Regions from separate parts of the Lysinibacillus sp. G1-3 genome, predicted to be linked through region 2. Evidence: riboswitches for the same ligand, from Rfam matches in the RefSeq annotation. Region 2 holds a riboswitch; the other holds the start of a gene.
The links. A riboswitch is a leader RNA that binds a small molecule or an ion and turns the genes downstream of it on or off. The one in region 2 is predicted to bind preQ1.

Region 1: it holds a riboswitch for preQ1, as region 2 does, so the genes downstream of both, queC (7-cyano-7-deazaguanine synthase QueC) here and ACVYAD_RS15510 (QueT transporter family protein) in region 2, are expected to answer to the same signal.

The regions. Positions count from the first base shown of each region.
Region 1 is NZ_JBWHYQ010000002.1:150,244-154,452, reverse strand. Features, by position in the region: gene ACVYAD_RS02755 (GNAT family N-acetyltransferase) at 307-855, opposite strand; gene queE (7-carboxy-7-deazaguanine synthase QueE) at 981-1,709, opposite strand; gene queD (6-carboxytetrahydropterin synthase QueD) at 1,702-2,175, opposite strand; gene queC (7-cyano-7-deazaguanine synthase QueC) at 2,179-2,838, opposite strand; PreQ1 riboswitch class I at 3,180-3,226, opposite strand; gene speE (polyamine aminopropyltransferase) at 3,833-4,209, opposite strand, start outside.
Region 2 is NZ_JBWHYQ010000013.1:132,689-136,897, reverse strand. Features, by position in the region: gene ACVYAD_RS15520 (long-chain fatty acid--CoA ligase) at 1-815, shown strand, start outside; gene trpB (tryptophan synthase subunit beta) at 857-2,020, opposite strand; T-box leader at 2,080-2,280, opposite strand; gene ACVYAD_RS15510 (QueT transporter family protein) at 2,370-2,852, opposite strand; PreQ1 riboswitch class I at 2,859-2,903, opposite strand; gene ACVYAD_RS15505 (DUF1259 domain-containing protein) at 3,168-3,278, opposite strand; gene ACVYAD_RS15500 (hypothetical protein) at 3,278-3,532, opposite strand; gene ACVYAD_RS15495 (ABC transporter substrate-binding protein) at 4,132-4,209, shown strand, end outside.

The sequences.
Region 1 (4,209 bases), on a different contig from region 2:
TTTTCCTCCATCTTACTTTTTAAATTAACATGTAATAACTTTATGTTATTTCCTCCTATTCTTTATTTGCGTTAACTTATTTTTTATATTAAGTTAACACAAATCAAGGTTGAAAAGTAGATAAAATGGTAGGATTTTTTATTATTTATGAAAATAGTTTTTGTTACTTATCAAAGGTTTAAATAAAAACCCCTGATTTTTCTACGCTAAGCAGAAGAATCAGGGGTTTTATTAAAATCTACTGCTTTTTAATCTGCATAAGAGAACGTATACAAAAAACTTCTTCGTTCTTGTCTACTTATAAACTTATTTTGCGTTTATAAAATAAACTAGATGATCAGTCCATTTGTCGTCCTCGAATATGAATCCTTGCCTCGTGCATTCATACACCATTCCAACACTTTCTGCTAACTTTATAGATGCTATATTATCAAGGTTTATATGAGCTTCTATTCGATGATAATGTAATTTTTTAAACGCTAGATCTAAGGCAGCTTTTACAGCCTCTTTCCCATAACCTTTTCTCCAAAACTGGTTATGAATTGTATATCCGAACCTGGCCCATTGAAATTCTTCCCTCATAATTGTCGAAAAGTCTATAAAACCAATATGAGTATTATCTTCTTTTCTAAACACTCCAAATACATAGACCTTGTCATCTTCAGCCATTTGCTGATGTTTAGTAACTAAATCACGAAACCATTCTTTCGTACAGATGCTCATATCTAATTTACCTTGATCGTATTTATGTTGAGAAGGTAAACGATTTTCATACTGGGCTAGCCAAGAAGAATAATCACCTTCTTCAAGAAATCGAATAACTAATCTTTCCGTTTCATTTCTTATTTTATTCAATCGAACACCTCATCTAGAATACTTTCTATTCTTATATAGATTATTCTACATAAGGGAATTATTTCCTTCCTATTAAAATAGTATTTTCTACTTCAAATAGAATATGTCTTAAATCCATAAGTGTACTATACCCCTCTTTTATTCCCCCAAACAAGGGCATGCAACTGTGGCAGTACTTTGACATCTGTTAATTCCTCATCCTTCATCACTTTATCTATCAGTGCATGATATTTATCTAATAAATGTAGTATTAATCCTGAATTGTCAGTCGTCGTGAGATCATCATTACCGACCTGAAGATAAAAAGGAATCGTTGGATATCGATGGTGAATTTGTTTAGCATACTCGTAATCCTCTTGATTAAAAACGACTATTTTAAGAGATACATGATGATTACTGTTTCGATTTTCAAGTTTTTCGAAGATTTCAGAGAGCATCGAATAGTTTGTCGTCATACCAGAGCTAGGTGGCTTTGGGGAAATTGTCAACTCATCAATCTCATACATCCATTTTTGCCACCTACTACCTTGTGTTTCCACCCCGACCTTTATGTCATTTTCTTTTAAAATGGCAATGAGCTTCTCCAAATTTTGGATGAGTGCAGGGTTGCCTCCTGAAATCGTAACAAATGAAAAACCGCTGCCTCCGAGACGTTTCAGCTCAGACCAAATCTCCTCAGCTGTCATTTGAACAATAAGATGCTTTCCGCTGCCATCCCACGTAAATGATGAATCACACCAAGAACAGGAATAATCACAGCCGGCCGTTCTCACAAACATTGTCTTTTGGCCAACTACCATTCCTTCACCTTGAATCGTCGGTCCAAAAATCTCGATAACAGGTATCTTACTCAACTTCCATCCACTCCCGTCTCGCTTCTGCATAGCTAGTCGGTGTTTCATATAAGCGGATAAACTCAACACGCGCACCGTTATATCTTTGTTCATCAAGCAAGGCCGCAGCCAACTTTTCGTAAATCCAAACAACAATATTTTCTGCCGTCGTATTCATTGGTGGAAGCGTTTCATTTAAATAACGGTGATCCAATTGAATTTCTATCTTTTCTTTCCATATTCCTTTAATATCACCAAAATCAATCATCAAACCCCGTTCATCAGTGTAACCACTCAGTCCTAATATTACGCGATACGTATGACCGTGCAGGTTTTTACATTTCCCCTCATAGTTATGTAAATGATGAGCAGCATCGAAGGTAAATTCTTTACTTACGAGAACGCGCTTTGCATGATAGTTCAATTGATTTCTTTGAATATCTACATTTAGTTTTTGGAGCTTATCGACGATTCTAAAATCTGACATGCCTTATGACTCCTTCCTGTAACTCAAATACTCATCAAGCCCTTTTTTCCGCAGTTTACATGCTGGGCATTCACCACAGCCATCTGCTATTACACCGTTATAGCAAGTTAACGTTCTTTCCCGAACAAATTCAAGTGCTCCAAACTGATCAGCAAGTTCCCATGTTTGTGCCTTATTCAGCCACATCAACGGTGTATCAATAACAAAGGAATCATCCATCGATAAATTTAACGTTACATTCAAGGATTTAATAAACACATCTCGGCAATCCGGATATCCGCTAAAATCCGTTTCACAAACGCCAGTTACAATATGCTTAGCTCCTACTTGGCTCGCTAAAACGCCCGCAAATGAAAGGAAGAGAAGATTTCGACCAGGTACAAAAGTCGATGGAAGCTCACCATTTTCTCCGTCTTCTACCTTTATGTCTTGTCGTGTCAATGCATTCGGAGCAAGCTGATTCAGGAGTGACATATCAAGAATGTGATGCTTGATACCGAGCTCTTCTGTTATCATCTTTGCACATTCAATTTCAAGACGATGCCTTTGGCCATAATCAAAAGTTACTGCTTCAACCTCTTTAAAACGTTCTTTTGCCCAGAACAAACAAGTTGTACTGTCCTGACCTCCACTAAATACAACAATTGCTTTTTCCTGCTTCATCTGTAAAAACTCCCTTGTTTCAAGAAAACAGCACTATAAGAAAAAGTACTGCTTCTTTTAGTTTTTTTTAGAGGGTAGCTAAATACCTCTTTCTTAATTGAACGATTCAATACCGTAGTTATCGATAATCAATTTTTCCGAATTAAAATATTGTGTACTTTGGTTACTCAATAATGGTAAATCCTACAGTCCTTCTGTATGGCTTCGGCCAGACATAAAAAAACCTCCTTGTAAAATGTTTCCCAACACTTTTCAAGAGAGGCATCACCAATCGTTCTAATAAAACGTAAGTAAAAACATAAAAAAAGCCACGTCCGATATGGACATGGCATAATTATCATGTTTCCATAGTTTTTTATAGAGGGTATCAGCTATGAACCTCTCCCGTTCTAGTCCGGGCATTCTTTTCTCAAATATAATACAAAAAATAGTAGAAAACGTCAAATGGATTTTTAAAGGCTGTTTCTAAAAGATTGTTGCTATAAAAACATAAGAACAGATTAATTTTACAAAATGCGCAGAGAATGCACGCTTTCTTTTGGTTTTGATTATGATTTCTCATAAAATCTTGGAGATTCGTCATAAGTTGTGGATTACCTTATTTAGTCTTATTTCCAAATTGCTCACTAGTTTGCTGTAGCGTACGAACTAGGATCGATAAGCTAAATATTACAGGTTCACCAATGATTTTGACTATTTGTAAGAATTGTGGAGAAGTAGCTTCAATGAAAGTTAAGAAACTAGATAAGTTCAAATAGAATCTTTTAGTTATACTTTGGGTCACTTCAAGTAGAGTAACCCTTTATTAATTTCTTACCTCAGGATGACCTCGCCCTTATGAACATTTTCTTTCAGACCCAACAAAAAAACCGAACTATCCAATGAAACTTTTATAAAGTTTTTTGAAATCGTTCGGATTTTATATTCATCTTGTTTTGTTAATCAAGATTTTATTCGGCTTTAGAAAGGAACGATTTAGTTCTGTCCCAGCCTCTTATTCATCACGATCAAGTGACTCTTTCACAAATGTAGGAAGTGCGAATGCACCAACGTGTAAATCTGTATTGTAATATTTCGTTTTTAGGCCAAATTTATCCCAAGAATCTACTTGAATATCTTTAATTGGATGTAATGCTTTTGAAGCAAATCCGAATAGCCAGTGTCCAGATGGGTATGTTGGCATATGGAATTGATATACGCTCGCGATTGGGAAAATACCTTTAATTTTTTTATGTGCTTTGCGCATGTTTTCTGCATACTCGGCAAAGTATGGAGATTCATGTTGGTTAATTAAAATTCCTTTTTCATTTAATACACGGTAACATTCTTTATAGAAAGCTGTTGTAAATAAACCTTCACCGACTGAAATTG
Region 2 (4,209 bases):
GGGTACCGACAATTTGGATTGGTGCGTTGCAGGAACAGGAGAAGCGTGAGCGAGATATAAGTTCGTTACGTGCTATTTGTTGTGGCGGGTCAGCTTCACCTACTCGACTTATTCGTACATTTGAAGAACAATATGGCATTCCGTATATTGTCGTGTATGGAATGACTGAAACTACTCCAATTGTAGCGTTATCAAATTATATGTCTTGGATGGATGAATGGCCTATTGAAAAGCGTATTGAATCGCGAGCAATGCAAGGAATGACGATGGCTGGTATTGAATCGAGTATTATCAATGACAATGGGGAAGTGCCGTGGGATGGAGAGACGATGGGTGAGTTACGTTTACGAGGTCCGTGGATTTCACACGAGTATTATCGGGATGAGCGTACCAATGATGCCTATCGAGACGGTTGGTTATATACAGGTGACATTGCGGTACGAACAGAGGATGGCTTTATCAAAATAACAGATCGTACGAAGGATTTAATTAAGTCGGGTGGAGAGTGGATATCCTCGGTTGATTTAGAAAATGCATTAATGACTCATGACGCTGTGCTGGAAGCAGCAGTTATCGCAATTCCGCATGTCAAATGGCAAGAACGCCCGTTAGCTTGTGTAGTATTGAAGGAAGGAATGTCAGCAAGTGAAGAGGAGCTTCTTGCATTTTTAGAAAGCCAGTTTGCAAAATGGTGGGTACCAGACGATGTAGTATTTTTAGATGAAATACCAAAAACATCAGTTGGAAAGTTTCTGAAAGCTAGGCTTCGAGATAATGTAGCAGAAATTTATCCGAAATTAGGTTCACTCGTATAGATTAAAGAGCGATTTCCACAAAGGGAAGTCGCTCTTTATCTTTATTTATTTAGCATTTGGAATACTTGTTCAACGTCTTTGTCTCCACGACCAGAGATATTGATAATAATGCTTTCTTCCGGGGATAATGTTGGCGCAAGCTTAAGTGCATGAGCCACGGCGTGGGAGCTTTCAAGTGCAGGAATAATGCCTTCAACCTTTGATAGCACTTGGAATGCTTCGAGCACCTCTTCATTTGTCACTGTTACATATTCTCCGCGACCAATTGTTTTTAAATAGCTATGCTCTGGACCAGCTCCAGGATAATCTAGTCCAGCGGCAATCGAATAGGTTGGTAATGGATTGCCTTCTGCATCTTGCAGTACTAAACATTTGAAGCCGTGTAATTCACCCGGTGTTCCTTCATTTAATGTGGCAGCCTTATCTGGCTCAATACCGATGAGGCGAACGTTTTCATCTGCAATATACTCTGCAAACGCACCGATCGCATTACTACCGCCGCCGACACAAGCAAGTACTGCTGCTGGTAGCTTGCCTTCTTTTTCTAAAATTTGTTCGCGACTTTCACGGCTAATAACGGATTGGAAATGCTTCACCATTGAAGGGAACGGGTGAGGCCCAACAGCAGAACCTAGTAAATAGAAAGTCGTCTCGTAGTTTTCTACTAAATCAGCAAATGCTTCATCCACTGCATCCTTTAATCGTCCTTGACCTTTATCAACAGCTACTACCTTTGCACCAAGAAGCTCCATACGGAAGACGTTTAATGCTTGGCGTTTTGTATCCTCTAAACCCATATAAATTGTGCAATCCATTCCGAACATTGCACAAGCAGTTGCTGTTGCTACACCATGCTGACCTGCACCTGTTTCGGCGATAACACGATGAGCACCCATGCGCTTGGCCAATAAAATCTGTCCAAGAACGTTATTAATTTTATGTGAACCAGTATGGTTAAGATCTTCACGTTTTAAATAAATCTTTGCGCCACCTAATTGTTTTGTTAAATTTTCAGCGAAATAAAGTGGAGATTTGCGTCCAACATATTCACGGAAATAATAATCCAGCTCTTTATTAAAGTCTTCATCGTCTTTATATTTTTGAAAGTTTTCATCTAAAATACTTAAAACATTTTGAAGCTCATCGGGAACAAAGCTACCGCCAAATTCACCAAAATATCCTTTTTTCTCTGCTACTGTACTCATCTTCTCTCGACTCCTCTATCTAATTTTTCCATAAAAAAAAGCCACTACAATCCTTCTGTAAAAAGGACGAGTAACCGTGGTGCCACCTTCATTCGCAATAATTGCGCGCTTTCGTACTCCGATAACGGGGAGTAACTTCGTCCTCACATTTGATGAGGCTGCTCCAAAGTCCATTCACAAGTAGGTACTACTGATTTGCACCAACCATCAGCTCTCTTTAAGTACTAGCGCTTGCTACTATTCTTTTTCCTAGCATTTATTGAAATGAATTGTAGGATATTTTCAGAATATTGTCAAGGTGTCTTCCAAGAAATAAAAAAAGACGAATCTAAAAGATCCGTCAATAAAATTAAATTAAATTTTTGAAGTTTAAGCGTTTGTTCAATACATACATAATCGGTGCACCAACCGCCAAGACAACAAATTCACCTGCAGCAACAGTTAACCATGTCCAGAAGAATGGTAATTCTAACGCTAAATTCAATTCAAATGCAATGATGAACATTGTACAAGTAAATAAAAATGTATTAATGATTAAACGTGCCCAAATATTTTTGACAAATTTACAAATAAGAATGAGCAACCCAAGAGTAATCATCGAATGGCCTACACCGAAAACTAAATCGTAGATGCCGAGTGGTGAAAAGAGGTTAGAGATGAATACACCAATAATGATCCCAACGGCAAAGCGTGGATTAAACGCAACTAAATGGTTAAACATTTCCGATATTCGGAACTGCACCTCTGTAAAGCCAAATGGCGCGACTAATAATGTAATAGCAATGTAGAGTGCGGCAATAATGCCACTCGTTGCTAAAAATTTTATTTTCATATTTATTTCTCCTTAGTTTTTTTACGTGGGATGGTTACGAACCACGTGAAGCAAATGCAATCATATCAATGTTCATGCTTATTTGTAAATAGCTACGTGTAAAAAATTATAGTATTAACGATAATAATTTGATCTTTGTCAAAGTTTTTTTATGACAATGCCTATGAAAAGGGGCTTGTACACCTACTAAAAAGTTATGCAGAAATAGCAGATGAGAAGTAACCTCGAAAGTTAGAAGTCGTGGATCTGGCCGGTCACTTGTTAAAACAGTACTTTTAACAAGTGACCATTTCAGTAATTTAAAACACTAAATAATTAAGCAAATTTTGGGGCAAAGGTGAATGGAGGCTCTATTGATTGAAAATGGACGTACAAAATAGTGGGGGATGAATATATCCAATGACTATGAACAGCACTTTTAGACATTACTCCTCTAAAGTATTTTTAATTTCTTCTATTTCAAAAATTAAATCGTTAACTTGTTTCTTGAATTCATCTGTATATTCTAATTCCTCTTCCATTTCTTTTGTATACTCTAAGGCATTTAGGGTGAAATCCAGAGCAAATTCAAATAGACTGTCACATAGATTAGAAATGATTGTATCAATATTTCCTGTAGTTGCATTTTGATGTTCTTGCGAATAAGAAGGTTGATTTAAATCGATTTTATCATTATTCATGGTATTCCTCCTTTTTGGGAACGGCACTAATCTCATATGCATCATATGCATTAAATGTAAAAAGGGGGACTAAAATGAACACTTTCTGTAGATCTACTAGCAAGAAATAAAAGAGTATTGCACGTCTAACCATAAAGGGAGTAATACTTCTAAAGCACTCGCAGGTTGTTTTTATTCACCAATTTAAGACGTTACTCAAACTTCTAAAATATCCCTTTACTCAAAGTAGTTGGCTAGTTGAAAACTTGAAAAAGTAAGAGTGAATTAAAGCTGTTATGAAGTCCTGACATTTTCATTGTCAGGTTTTTTAGTTTTTACATATATTACTTAAAATTAGATGTCGGAAAAATAACTTCGCTAAATTGTAAAAAATTTTTTTGTTATGTTAGAAAAAGAAATCAAATTGTAAAAACAGCGTAGTTTAGCGGTTTAAAGCGACAAATTGATTGAAAAGAAAAAATATTCGACTGGAATTAATAGTCAGAAGATTCATAATGTTGTTGACGAACCTTGCTAATAACGATAATATAGCGATACGTTCACACTTCGCTTGGATAAAGTGTGATAAATATAAGAGATCAAAATCGGGGGGATTATTTGTGAAAAGCAATTTAAAAAAGCTTTCGTTCCTGTTATTTGGGTTAGTTTTAATACTTGCTGCTTGTGGTGGTAGTGGT